2 linked regions of the Thiocapsa rosea genome follow. The protein of the gene in region 2 interacts with the protein of the main gene of each other region in a pairwise test. Links are inferred from orthologs where the notes say so. Each region holds a gene or a part of one and is shown on either strand. Other genes may lie near its edges.

Region 1 (5,729 bases), 2.3 Mb from region 2 along the record:
TGCTCGGCGGCGAGGTGGAACGTTTCGAGCATCTGCCGACAGCGACGCCGCCGCGGGTGGGCGGCGCGCTCAACCTGGCGCTGGTGCGCGCCGACGACCGTCGCTCCGTCTGGGACCGCAGCTATCGGCGCGAGGTCGAGGTGCAGGGCGACACGCCCGACGCCATGGCCGAGGCATTCAACCGATTGGCGGCACTGCTGGTCGCCGATGTGGTGCGCGACCTTCGAACGCTGCCCGGAGCCACGCGCTCCTCGGTGACCCCATGATCGGCGCGATGGGATTGGTCTTGTGTGTCTCCCCGGACGGTGTCGATGCGACCTGATCGGTTTGCGGCCCTCTATCCCCGCGGTCTGGATCGGATGCGCGTCGCCTGGGAGCATCTGCGTATCCCGGGGCCGCCGGCCGAGTATGCCCTGACCCGGACCGAGGTCGAGCACCCCGACCCGGAGCGACGCTTCGCCCGCCGCACGATTGGAGAGATCCTCTGCGACGGCGATCGACTGGCCCTGATCGACAAGGCGTCGCCCCACAGTCTCTTCGACCTCATGGTGTCGGAGATCTCGGATCCTCCGAAGGCGACACCCTGTGCGGTCGCGCCCGTCACCGGCGGCGTCCTCTGGCGGACCGGGCTCGCCTTCGTGCGCTTCGTCTCCGACCCGCAGGTCATGCGTCGTTTCGATCTGGCCGACGGCGAGCTGCATCTCGCGCTCAACTGCGACCCCAATACGCACGACCGCGAGAGCGTGCAGGCGGCCAAACAGTTTCATCTCCATCTGCTCTATTGGGGCGGCGAGGCGTTGAAGCCGTTGGAGAGCGCGGGGCGATTCGGTGCCGTCGCGGATGCCCGGCTGCGCCGTCAAGCCATCGATCCGCTCGCCTTCCTAGGTGCGCAACTGATTCACGCGTCGCTGGCAGGATTCGACCTGGGCATCCCGGGTGCCCGGCTGGCGACGCCGGACGACCGCTTGACGATCCGAGGCGAACGGCCGCTCGGTTGCCTGATCGAGCTGCCCGGCTGGCAGGTGCTCGGCGATCCCGCGTTCGAGGATCTGATCCGGCGCCTGCATCTGCGCCTGGAGGCGATCGCGGCGGATCTGCTCGAGGTCTTCACCGGGCAGCGCCGCGCGCCGTCGCCCTGGCATCGCCATGCGCTGCGCCCTCATGCCGACATCGCGCGCGGTCTCGGCGCGCTGCCGGTGTCCGCCCGGATTCGGGCCGGGCTGCGCGAGCTGTCCCTGGCGCTCCGAGACCTTCCCGTGTCGACCGCCCGCCGCTTGGAACGGAGCGATGCACGTCGCCGCATGGATCTCATGACGCTGAATCAGCCCTGCTACGCACTGAATCTCCATGCCCCCGCGCGCAACCGCCTCGGGGCGGTGCTCAACGACGCCGGGGTCGTGCACCTGACCATCCAGCCGAAGCTCTTCTCGGGCATCGGCGGGGCCGGTCTGCTCGGGCTTGGCGGTGTCCCCAGCGTGCGCATCCTGCGCGGCGAGGGTCGCTTGAGCGTCGAGAGCTGGCATCGTCGTGGCGACTTTCAACGCGAATTCGCCGAGTTCAACCAGTGCCTCCAGGGCGATGATCCGGACATCCGTTTCGGGCCGCTCAAGCGGTTCGTCGACCCGAGCACCGGTTGGGCGTGATCGCGTATGGATTTCTCCGATTTCGCCCACCTCTGGATCCTCTTCTCGCTGGCGTCGGCCTTCTTTCACGCCTCTCGCCTGGCGGTCACCAAACATCTGAGCCTCGACTTCTCGACAGAGGTCCTGACGTTTTACGTCAACCTCAGCAGCCTGCTCATCACCCTGCCGCTGATCCTCTGGTATCGCGATTTCCCTTTCCATGAGCCGGCCTACCTCATGGCCGTCCTCAGCGGGGGCATCTTGTCGGCCTTCGGCGGCTGGGCGTTGAATGCGGCCCTGCACAAGACCGAGGTTTCTCTCGTCGGGCCCTTGATGACCCTCACCCCCGGCTTCGCAATCCTCATGGAATGGCTGCTCACCGGCGCCTTGCCCGCATCGGTCGGGCTGATCGGCGTTCTCCTGCTGGTGGGCGGGGGCTATATCCTGAGTCTCGGCGACCACGAGGTGCGCTGGTATCTTCCCTTCAAGCGGCTGGTGACGGACCCGGGCAGCGTGCTCGGACTCGCCGCTGCCGCCTGTTTCGGCGCCGCGAGCGTGGTCGGGCGGATCGGCATTCAGCTGAGCGATCCGCTCTCGTTCGCGGTAATCGTCGCCATCGTCAACCCGCTGGTCATCTTCGTACTCTTCAGCTTCCGCGACCGGGGTTTTTATCGGCAGATCTTCACGTCGCAGGCCCGTCGGCGAATCCGGCCGCTGCTGGTCCTCGGGGCGCTGTTCGCGCTCATGCGGGTCGCCGATCAGATCGCGCTCAGCCTCACGTTGGCCTCCTACGCCATGGCCGTGAAGCGCACCGCCGGGATCTTCTCAGTCGTCCTCGGGCGTTGGTTCTTCAACGAGAGACATGTCGTCATCAAGCTGATCGGGGCCGCCGTTATGCTGCTCGGGGTGGTGGCGTTGACGCAGAAGTAGGCTAAACCGCGCCTGACGCGGTATGCGCTGTTTTTGGATGGGATCGGCCCCGGCAGACTTGACGACCGTTGGAGCCTGCGCGGTTTAAGGTATTAAAAAATATATCATTTTAAACCGCGTCCCCGCTAAGGGTTGTGGATGCACCAAACGTCGAACTCATTCGAACGTTAGCATCTCCGTCTGGACGCGGTTTAACCCGACGTTCGGCGGTTTGCCGCGAGGCCGGTTGTCGGATTACGCTGCGCTTATCCGACCTACGTGGCGGGTTGGAAGGGAGATCGGGATGACGATCGTGGTGGTTGCGGAAAAGCCGAGCGTCGCCCGCGATATCGCGCGGGTGTTGGGTGCGCGCCGCAAGGGCGAGGGGTTTCTGGAGGGCAACGGCTATCGGGTGACCTGGGCGATCGGGCATCTGATCCATTTCGCCGAGCCGGACGAGTACGGCGAGGTGCAAGGTGTCGACTGGGCCGGGCGGTGGTCGGCGGATCAGCTCCCGATGATCCCCGAAGCCTGGAAGCTCAAAACCGCGAAGCAGACCGCCGCCCAGTTCAAGCTGGTCAGGGCGCTCATCACGGCACCCGACACCGAGCGTCTGGTGTGCGCGACGGATGCCGGCCGCGAAGGCGAGCATATCTTTCGTCTCGTCTATCAGCACGCCCGCTGCAGAAAGCCGTTCGACCGGCTCTGGATCTCCAGCCTGACCGACGAGGCGATCCGCGAGGGCTTTCGCGCGCTGCGTCCGGGCCAAGCCTACGATTATCTCGCCGATGCGGCGCGTGCCCGTGCGCAGGCGGATTGGCTGATCGGTATGAATCTCACGCGGGCCTACACGGTGCACAATCGGGTCCTCTGCACGATCGGACGGGTGCAGACCCCGACCCTGGCGATGATCGTCGCACGCGATCAGGTGATCGCGAGCTTCACCAAGGCATTCTTCTATGAGCTGGTCGCGCATCTGACGACCGCCGATGCGGCGCACTTCGACGCCCGTTATATCCGCGACGGCGAGACCCGAATCGAGAAGAAGGAGGAGGCCGAGCGGCTGCATCGCGAGCTGAGCCCGCAGCGCACCGGCACGGTGACCAAGGTCGAGAAGAAGATCCGCACCGTCCGCCCGCCGCCGCTCTATGACCTGACCAATCTGCAGCGCGATGCCAACCGGCGGTTCGGGTTTACCGCCGCGCAGGTGCTCGAGCACGCCCAGTCGCTCTACGAGACTCACAAGCTCATCAGCTATCCGCGCACCGAGAGCCGCCACATCTCCGAGGACATGCTGCCCGAGCTGCCGGGCATCCTGAAGGGGCTGCAGCATCCGCTCGCCGCCGAGGCATTGGACCGGCTTCAGGCGGGCCATCGGCTGAGCAAGGCGTACGTGGACCGCACCAAGCTGACCGACCATCACGCCATCCTGCCGACCGGCAAGACACCCTCTCCCGATCTGCCCCCCGCGCTGCGCAAGATCTACGATCTGGCGGTCATGCGCTTCGTCGCGGTCTTCCTGCCGGATCAGCGCATCGAGGAGACACGCGTGGAGATCGCGATCGGGGATGGGACCTTCCTCGCGCGGGGTGCGGTGGTGCTGGAGTCGGGCTGGAAGCGTGCCGAGACCGGCGGGCGTGCCGAATCGAGCGGCACCGACGAGTCCGGCTTGGACCAGACGGGCGAGCCCAAGGTCCTGCCGCGGCTCGTCGAGGGCCAGCAGCTCCAGGTCGACAGCCTGGAGGTGCAGGAGAAGGAGACCCAGCCGCCGCGCCACTACGACGATTCGACCCTCTTGGCCGCCATGAAGAACGCCGGTCGCGAGATCGAGGACGATGCCTTGGCTGCGGCGATGAAGCAATCCGGTCTGGGCACGCCGGCGACGCGTGCCGAGATCATCGAGAAGCTGATCCGCACCCGTTATGTCGAGCGTCGACGCAAGCAGTTGCATGCCACGCCGAAGGGGACGGCGCTGATCGGTCTGGTCGCCCCGGCGCTGCGCAGCCCGGAACTCACCGCCGAGTGGGAGCAGCGCCTCAAGGACGTGGAGCACGGCGAGCTGCCCGTCGAGGTCTTCGATCGCGACATCGTCGCCTTCCTGCGCGAGCTGGTGCCGCAGATCGCACAAGGCCCGGCGATGTCGGCTGAGCAGGTCGCGGCGGAGCGTGCCGAACGCCCGACGGGAAAGGGTGCGAAGGCCGGGCGGGCAGGGGGTGTGCGCAAGACCGGGCGGTCGCGCCGGGGTGGAGCCTCCGCTGGAGCCTCCGGTGGAGCGGGCGAAGCGGCAGCGGGCGGACTCGGCGCCTGTCCGATCTGTGGCGAGGGCGAGGTGACCGAGAACGCCCGCGCCTACGGCTGCAGCCGCTATCGCGAGGGCTGCGGCTTCACCGTCTGGAAGACGGTCGCGGGTTTGACGCTGGCGCAGGATCAGGTGCGCCGCCTCATCGCGCAGGGTCGACTTCCGCGTCTAGAGGGCTTCACCTCGAAGGCGGGCAAACCCTTCAGCGCCGGGTTGCGGCTGGATACGGCCGGCAAAGTCGTGTTCGATTTCGGGGCCGAGGCCGAGGCGACCGACACCGGGTCAGCGGAGGCGGCCGTCGAGAGCGGGCAGGGGACTCGCGGGGCCACTCGATCCAACCGAGGCAGACCGACGGCCCCGGCAACCCTGGAACATGCGACGGACAGCCGCGCGCGGACCCCCTCGATGCGCGACCAACCCCCCGTCTGCCCGAAATGCGGCCAAGGCAAGATCATCGAAGGCCGACGCGGCTTCGGCTGCAACCGCTTTCGGGAGGGATGCGACTTCGTGGTCTGGAAGACCTACGACGGCCGGGATCTGGATGAGACGGACATCCGTGACCTGATCGAGCACGGGCGGACACGGCCGATCGCAAGCAACGAGGCCGTCTCAGGTCCGCTTAGACTGCGTCTCGATGACCGCTGGCAGGTCGTGGCCGACTCGGGCGAGGTTGCGACCGAAGGGTCTTGACCGCCTAAACCGCGTCCAGAGCGAGATGCTCACTTTCGAGTGAGTTCGATGTTCGGTGCATCCACGGCCCTTCGCGGGGACGCGGTTTAAACCGCGTATCGTGCAGCACGTCAGAGGTGTCGAGCCCGTTCGTTGTCGTTGTCGTTGTCGTCATCGTAATCGACCATCGATTCGACAACGACAACGACAACGACAACGACAACGATCTC
Region 2 (7,978 bases):
ATAAAGAGCGGCGTGGCCCCGTAGAGCAGGTAATGCGGCAGCTTGGTCCCGGAGAGGGAGAAGAAGACGAAGACGGTGAGGAACCAGATCCAGAGGAATCGCTCGAGCGGGTCCGACCAGGCGGCACGCAGCCCCGGCAACAGCCGCAGGAACCAGCCGGCGAAGGGCAGCAGGATGATCGGCAGCATCACCAGGTAATAGCCCGGAAACCCCGCATGCCCGTGCATGGCATCGCCGAAACGCCCGGCGTTGTGCTCCAGGAAGAAGCTGCGGAAGAATCCCGGCCCGTCGTCCAGATAGACCGCGAGATACCAGGGCAGGGCGACCGCCACGAAGACCAGCCAACCCTTCGGTGCGAAAGCCGCCTGCGCCCAGCGCCCCAGCGCACGTTGCGAGCCGAAGAAGAGCAGGCTGACCAGCACCGGGAAGAAGACGGCTACCGGCCCCTTCGTCAGGAAGCCGAGTCCCATCCAGAGGAAGGCGCGCAGCACGAAGCGGCGGTTGGTCGCGGGATTCGGATCCAGGTAGTAGCGATAGATCTCGAAGAAGGCGAGCGCGATGAAGAGGTTGAGCACTGCATCGGCGACCGCTCCCTTGGCGATGACCGAGACTTGGAGGCTCAAGGCCATCACCAGCCCGGCGACGACCGCGCTCTCGCGATCCAGCCGTTCGCGCACGAAGCCCCAGACCGCGAGCACCCAGAGCGTCGCTGCAAGCGCCGAGGGCAGGCGCAGCGCCAGCTCGTTGAATCCGAACGCCTGCGTCGAGGCCGCCTGCAACCAGTAGATGAGCACCGGTTTGTCGTATCGGGGCTCCCCGTCCTTGTGCGGCGTGATGAAATTGCCGCTCGCGAGCATCTCGCGGGTCGCCTCCGTGAAGGCACCCTCGTCCAGATCGTAGAGCGGCACCGCGCCCAGCTGCCAGTAGAAGCTCAGCAGAACGACCGCGACGAGCACCCATGGAGAGGTCAGGACGCGCCCGAGCATCCCGTTCGGGTCGCGATCGGCGATGGTCCGGCTCATTGCGAGCGCCTCCAGTCGGCATGCGCCGGATCGGACTGCCAGCGAATCCGGTGGTGCGTGTGCTCGCCCGAGGCATAGAAGGTGCGCGTCATCAGCTCGGCGAGCACCCCGGTGGTGAGGAACTGGATCGACATGACCAGGAAGAGGATGGCCACGAAGAGCATCGGCCGTGTCCCGATGTGTTCTCCGAGCCCGAACTTCACCCAGAGCATGTCGGCCATCAAGATGCTCCCGACCACGCCGAAGAGGATCCCGATGGAGCCGAAGAAGTGTCCCGGTCGCGAACCGAACCGCAGGAAGAAGAAGGCCGAGAGGAGGTCGAGCAGCACCCGGAAGGTGCGCGAGATCCCGTACTTGGAGGTCCCGAAGCGGCGTGCCTGATGGGCGACCTCGGTCTCGCCGATGCGCTCGGGCGCGGTCACGCCGGCGACCCAGACCGGGATGAAGCGGTGCATCTCACCGAGCAGGGTGACCTCCTTGATGACCTCGGCGCGATAGACCTTGAGGCTACAGCCGTAGTCGTGCAGCGCTACACCCGTGACCTTGCCGATCAGTGCGTTGGCGACCTTGGAGGGCAGCTTGCGCATGACGAGCGCGTCCTGGCGTTGACGACGCCAGCCTTGCAGGAGATCCAGGTCGCGTGCGAGCAGCTCCTCGATCATGCGCGGGATGTCGGCCGGGTCGTTCTGCAGATCGCCGTCCAAGGTTGCGATCAACTCGCCGCGTGCAGCGTCGAAGCCGGCCTGCATGGCCGCGGTCTGGCCGAAATTACGCCGCAGCCGGATCACCCGCACATGCGGGCCGAATCGCTCGCCGACCTTGCGCAAACGTTCGCCTGTGCCGTCGCGGCTGCCGTCGTCGACACAGATCAGCTCCCATGCGCCCCGGTAGCCCGCAAGCCCTTCATGGACCCGCGTCAGCATAGGCTCGACGTTGTCGATCTCCTGATACATGGGGATGACGACGGAGAGCGACGGATGGTCCGTCGGAGCCTGTCCATGTGGGACGATGGATGCTTCCGATGTCGGAATCGCCGCCACAGGCGCCGGTTCGATCGAGGTGTTCATGTGAGTTCCAAATGGTCAAGTCCAGCAAACTCGAAGCCATGAAAAAGACCGAAACGCGTAGGATGGGTAGAGCGCAGCGAAACCCATCCTCCACGCTCCGACGTCTCGATCCCGGCACAGTTAGAGCGCAGCGAAACCTATCCTCCACGCTCCGACGTCTCGGTCCCGGCACGGTTAGAGCAAAGCGAAACCCACCTCCGTTCGCCGCAGCCTAGGTTTGGCGTTTGAGCTGTGAGGATGGGTTTCGCTGCGCTCTACCCATCCTACGCGCCCGATTTGGACTCCAGGGTCTCGCGTAGGAAGCGGAACAGCTTGCGCGGTGCTTCGGGCCGGCCGCGTTCCTGATCGCGCTGTGCGGCGCGGATCAGGGTGCGCAGCTGCTGGCGGTCGACATCCGGGCATGCGTCGATGAACTCGCTCAGCGCGCCCTCGTCTTCGGCGATGAGTCGCTCGCGCCAGCGCTCCAACGCATGCAGATGTGCGGCCGCCTTGCGCTCGCGCTCCTCGGCCTGGTCGACCAAGGCGTGGACGGCGGCCATGTCCTCGCGCTCCAGCAGATTGGCGATGCGTTTCCAGTGGCGACCGCGGGCACGAATATCCTTGATCCTCGGCGTCTCGTCCAAGGCCACCCAGGTCGCCGCACTGAGATTCAGGCGCTCCAGCTCGGCCCGAGGCATCCCGGCCATGCGCTCGGCCAATGCCTGCAGGGCCAGCTTCTCGCGCTTGAGCTGGCTCTTGCTCGGGCCGCGCTCCTCCTCTTGAAAGTCGTCTTCGTCGTCGTCGATCGTATCGTTCATCCCGAAATCCAAATAGGCGGTTCGACAGTCTTCATGCGGCCGGCTCCAGGTGCTCGAGGATCAATTGCGCGGAGCGGTTGCCTCGGTAGTCGTTGACGTCCAATCGGTAGGCGAGTCGCACGGCGCCGCCGGCCTCCGAGATCTGCTCGCCCAGGTTGAAGCCGATGGCCTCGATCGGCCCATCCTCGGCCGCGGGTCCGGCAAGACGGAGCTTCAGATGCCGCTCGCCCACCAATCGTGCGCTCAAGACCTCGAAGGTGCCGTCGAAACGGGGCTCCGGGAAGCCCTTGCCCCAAGGGCCGGCGACGCGCAGCGTCTCGGCGGTGTCCAGGGTCATGAGCCGCTGCGGTAGCGCACCGTCGGATGCGATCTCCGGCTGCGGCGGCCGGTCGCCGACCACCGAGCGCACGGCCTCCGCAAAGGCTTCGCGGAAGCGGGGCAATGCCTCCGGGCGAATGCTCAAGCCTGCGGCCATCGCGTGACCTCCGAAGCGCTCGACCAAGCCCGGATCCTGGCGATCCACCAGCGCGATCAGGTCTCGGACATGGACCCCTTCGACCGATCGCGCCGAGCCTCGCAGAAACCCGTCGCCGCCGTTCGCAAAGGCGATCACGGGACGATGATACCGCTCGCGGATCCGCGCCGCGACGATCCCGGAGACGCCCTGGTGCCAGTCCTCGCCGAAGAGACAAAGTCCGGGCGGCAGGGTGGCGCCGTCCAGGCAGAGCCCGGCAAGCGAGGACTCGGCCTCGTCCTTCATCTCGCCCTCGATCTCGCGGCGTCGGCGGTTCAGCGCATCGAGACGCGCGGCAAGCCCCGCGGCGACCTGCGGATCGTCGGTCAGGAGGCATTCGACGCCCACCGACATGTCCTCGATCCGACCGGCGGCGTTGAGTCGGGGTGCGGCGACGAAGGCCAGATCGGTCGCCGTGGCCCGGCTCGGGTCCCGCCCGCCGATCGTCAGCAGTGCGCGCACACCCGGGCTGCACCGCCCGGCGCGGATGCGTCTGAGACCCTGCTCGACCAGGATCCGGTTGTTGCGGTCCAGGGTCACGACGTCCGCGACCGTGCCCAGGGCGACCAGATCCAGCAGATCCGCCAGGTTGGGCTCGGGTCGCCCCGCACCGAACCAGCCCTGCTCGCGCAGCCGGGCACGCGCGGCGACCAGGAGATAGAAGACGACGCCGACACCGGCCAGGTGCTTGCTCGGAAAGCTGCAGCCGTGCTGATTCGGGTTGACGATGGCCGCGGCGTCCGGGAGCTGCTCGCCGGGCAGATGATGATCCGTCACCAGGACCGGGATGCCCAGCTCCGCGGCCCGCGCGACCCCGGCGAGACTGGCGATGCCGTTGTCGACCGTGATCAGCAGATCCGGTCGGCGGGGTGCTGCGGCGTCCACCACCGCCGGACTCAGTCCGTAGCCGAAGGCGAACCGGCTCGGGATCAGATAGGAGACCTGTGTTGCGCCCAGGCTGCGCAGACCCCGGACCGCCAGGGCGCCGCCGGTCGCACCGTCGGCGTCGTAGTCCGAGACGATCAACAGATGGCCGCCGCCGCGGATGTGATGTACCAGCAGCGCGACCGCCTCGTCGATACCGCGCAGCGCGCTTGCCGGGTGGAGCGCCGACAGTCCGGGTGCGGCCTCTTCCGCATCCTCCAAGCCTCGATGCGAATAGAGTCTGGAGAGCAGCTCGGCCGGCGTGCGGGCGGCGGCGAGCGCTGCGGCACTCGCTGCGCGCCGAATCATGGGGCGCGACATCAGTCCAGCACCGGCAAGGGGACATGGAGCGCCGCGACGACGGCACGCAACAGCTCGATCTCCGTCCGGCTGATCCCGGCGTGCTGCACGGTCGCGAGCAGGGCACGGAGCAGGCGCTGCTTGTCGGCCATGCGCAGGCGATCGAGCCGGGCGAGCGCACGATCGAGACGATCCGGCCAGTCGTCCGGTCCGATAGGGGCTAATTCGCGCGGACGCATCCCGAGCGACGCCAGACCGGCGGCGAAGGCGGTCCGTGCGGTGCGTTGATCCGGGTTGCCGTGCATGGCCAGGATGACCAGCAGATCGCGGATCGCGTCTTCGCAGCCGGAGAGATGCGCGGTTCCGGCGCTGTGTGCATCGGTCGGGGCGATGGTGTCTTGGATCTGCTGCGCGAGCAGGCGTGCCAGGACATACTCGAAGGCATCGATGCGCCCGTCGGCATGAATCAGCCGATCGAGCAGCGCCATCAGGCGTGTCAGCTCGGTCTGCGGACGACGGCGCAGGGTCGGGAAGGCGATCTCGATCAGGGGGATGCGCAGGTCCGCGGCCAGGCTCGGCACCGCGGAAAGGAGCGTGCTCACCTGACGCTCGCCCTCGCTGCCGAGTGTCTCGGCGACCATCAAGAGCTGACGCTCGCGGATCTCGGGATCCGGGTCGATCAGAAGATAGCAGACCAGCGTCATGACCCACTCGGTGGAGCGGGCGGCGCGTGCGAGTGGCTCCGGGATGGCCTGGTTCAGACGAGCCGCGACCTGGATCCGTGCCGTATCGGGTCGGCCGATGGCCTCGACGATGCGATCGGCATCGAGACTCGACGGGCTCGGTCGACCTCCAGCGGCAGGCCGGGTTTCGTCCATCGAGGCGACGACGCCGGCCTCGCTCGGCGCAGCCGGGGTCTGCATCACCCGCATCGTTTCGAGCTCTCCCGGATCGAAACCCGGCTCGATCGCGCGAATGCGATCGGCGATCGGCGGATGTGTGGCCAAGAGCCGGCGCGTGAGCCCCGAAGCGAACAGCATGTGCCCGATCTCCTCGCTGTCCGCGGCGAGCGCCGATCCGGCCGGCGCCGAGCCGATCTTCTTCAGGGCGCCCGCGATCCCTTCCGGCTCGCGGGTGAACTGCACGGCCGAGGCGTCGGCCAGGAACTCGCGCTGACGCGAGACAGACGCCCGGATCAGCCGGCCGAAAAAGAGCCCGATATAGCCGGTCGCGACCAGCGCGAGGCCGATCATGGCGATCGCGGCGGTGTGCTTGCTCGCCCGGCCATGCCGCACCGAGAGCATGAGTCGGCCGATGATGGCCAGCACCAGGATCCCGAATAGGATCCCGATCAGCCGAATGTTCAGCCGCATGTCGCCGTTGAGGATGTGCGAGAACTCGTGTGCGACGACGCCCTGCAGCTCGGAGCGGTTCAGTGTCCGCAGCGCGCCCCGGGTGACTGCGATGGCCGCATCGGCCGGGGAATAGCCGGCGGCGAAGGCATTGATACCGTCTTCCTGCTCGAGCACGTAGATCTGAGGCACCGGCACGCCCGCGGCGATGGCCATCTCCTCGACCACGTTGCGCAAGCGCTGCAGCTGCGGATCCGTGGTGTCCGCATTGACCATCACGCCGCCGAGGCCGCGCGCCACCCCCCCGCCGCCGTTGCGCAGCGTGAGGATGCGGAACAGGCTGGCGAGACCGATCGCACCCGCGGTCAGCACAGAGACCCAGATGAGCAGCGGGAGGCTCTCGCGGACTGCCTCCGGCGAAAGCGTCGGGGAGAACACGACCCCCTCCGGATCCGAGCCGAGCCCCAGGAAGGAGAGCGCGACCACGTCGACGACGGCCACAATGCTGATCACGGCGAGCACGAACAGCACCACGAGCAGACGCGTGCGCCGACGGGCGCGGTCCTGATGCGCGAAGAAGTCCAATTAAACTGCGTCCCTAGTGTTCATGCGGGGTTCTCATTCGGGTTCGGCCTCGGAGGCTCTCAACCGGCGTCGGCGCGGACGCAGTTTAAGGTTTTAAAAAATCGAAAAAATATCCTGAACCGCGCTCCGCCGTGTTCTTGGATCAGGGGGAGGTCGTTCCCGAACGCAATCCTTCCAAAGACCCACGAGCGCGGTTCAGAAGGCGACTGTGACGGCCTCGCGTTTCTCCGGTGCATCGATCTCCAGCAACTGCGCGGCCGTAAACCCGAAGCGCTGCGCAATCAGATTGTTCGGGAAGACCTCGCGCAGGGTGTTGTAGCCCATGACGGCATCGTTGAAGGCCTGGCGCGCGAAGGCTACGCGGTTCTCGGTGCTGACCAGCTCCTCGGAGAGCTGCATCATGTTCTGATTGGCCTTGAGGTCGGGGTAGGCCTCGGAGAGCGCGAACAGCTTACCTAGCGCGCCGGCCACGCCCATCTCCGCTTGGGCCAGCATCGCCACCGCGGCGCCGTCGCTTGGATCGGCCGCGACCTGCTTGAGACTGCCGACCGCCTGGTTGCGGGCCTGGATGACGGCCTCGAGCGTCTCGCGCTCGTGGGTCATGTAGCGCTCGGCGACCTTGACCAGATTCGGGATGAGGTCATAGCGACGCGTGAGCTGGACGTCGATCTGAGCAAAGGCGTTTTTGTAGCGATTGCGTCCGGCAACCAAGCGGTTGTAGATGACGACGACAAGAATCGCGGCCAGCAGGATCAGTCCAAGCAGTGTCCATCCCATCGGTGTTCCCCTTCGATGATGATTGTCCCCCGAGCCCGGCAGTCGCCGGGTCCGATGTCCGGCCGAGGCCGCGCGGCCTTCGGCAATGCGCCGGAAGGCTAACATACTCCCGCGGGGTAAGCAGGGGCGGGCACGCAGGGGTCGAGCCCGCTCGCGCACGGCGGACCGACCCCGCCGCTTTGCGCCGGGTTGCCGATGCGGGTCGAGGGAGTACCATTGCGTTCTTGCGTCAAAGGCGAACACCGCGGTTCACGTTGCGGTTGTTTTTGAGTCTTTGTTTAAACCGCGCCAGTTCCGGCGGCCGTTGTTTTTGCCGAGGCTGATCCAATCCAAACTATCGCAGACCGCACTGGGCGCGGTTTAAGGAGCTTCCCTCTTGCTTGAAGTGATGTATGCTGGCGGGTGGCTGATGGTGCCGATCGTCGCCTGCTCGATCATTGCAACCGCCGTCGTCATCGAGCGTGGCTGGACGTTGCGCCGCTCGCGGATCATGCCGGCGAATCTCGTGACCCGGATCTGGGAGTGGCACCGTCGGGGCGAGCTGACGGATGCGCGGATCGAGGAGATCCGCACCGGCTCCCCGCTCGGGCGCCTGCTCGCGTCCGGACTCATCAATCGCAACCACTCGCGCGAGATCATG

Evidence for each region. The genes of interacting proteins can lie anywhere in the genome.
Region 1: the proteins of recJ (region 2) and BDD21_RS11690 interact in binary tests that used the Escherichia coli proteins (3 or more experiments, as listed by UniProt). The link is inferred for Thiocapsa rosea from one-to-one orthologs.

The regions. Positions count from the first base shown.
Region 1 is NZ_RBXL01000001.1:2,642,436-2,648,164, forward strand. Bases 2,489-5,720 are described here. They hold BDD21_RS11690 (type IA DNA topoisomerase), read left to right. Parts: upstream 2,489-2,835; coding sequence 2,836-5,520; downstream 5,521-5,720. Other genes in these bases: BDD21_RS11685 (DMT family transporter), read left to right, coding at 2,489-2,552. Also shown: BDD21_RS11675 (ABC-type transport auxiliary lipoprotein family protein), read left to right, coding at 1-266; BDD21_RS11680 (hypothetical protein), read left to right, coding at 312-1,643; more of BDD21_RS11685, read left to right, coding at 1,650-2,488.
Region 2 is NZ_RBXL01000001.1:293,134-301,111, reverse strand. Bases 2,282-5,281 are described here. They hold recJ (single-stranded-DNA-specific exonuclease RecJ), read right to left. Parts: upstream 4,646-5,281; coding sequence 2,918-4,645; downstream 2,282-2,917. Other genes in these bases: BDD21_RS01340 (M48 family metallopeptidase), read right to left, coding at 4,645-5,281; yjgA (ribosome biogenesis factor YjgA), read right to left, coding at 2,353-2,886. Outside these bases: BDD21_RS01360 (ArnT family glycosyltransferase), read right to left, coding at 1-1,022; BDD21_RS01355 (glycosyltransferase family 2 protein), read right to left, coding at 1,019-2,089; more of BDD21_RS01340, read right to left, coding at 5,282-6,561; BDD21_RS01335 (LemA family protein), read right to left, coding at 6,757-7,338; BDD21_RS01330 (MotA/TolQ/ExbB proton channel family protein), read left to right, coding at 7,715-7,978. UniProt on the Escherichia coli protein: Single-stranded-DNA-specific exonuclease.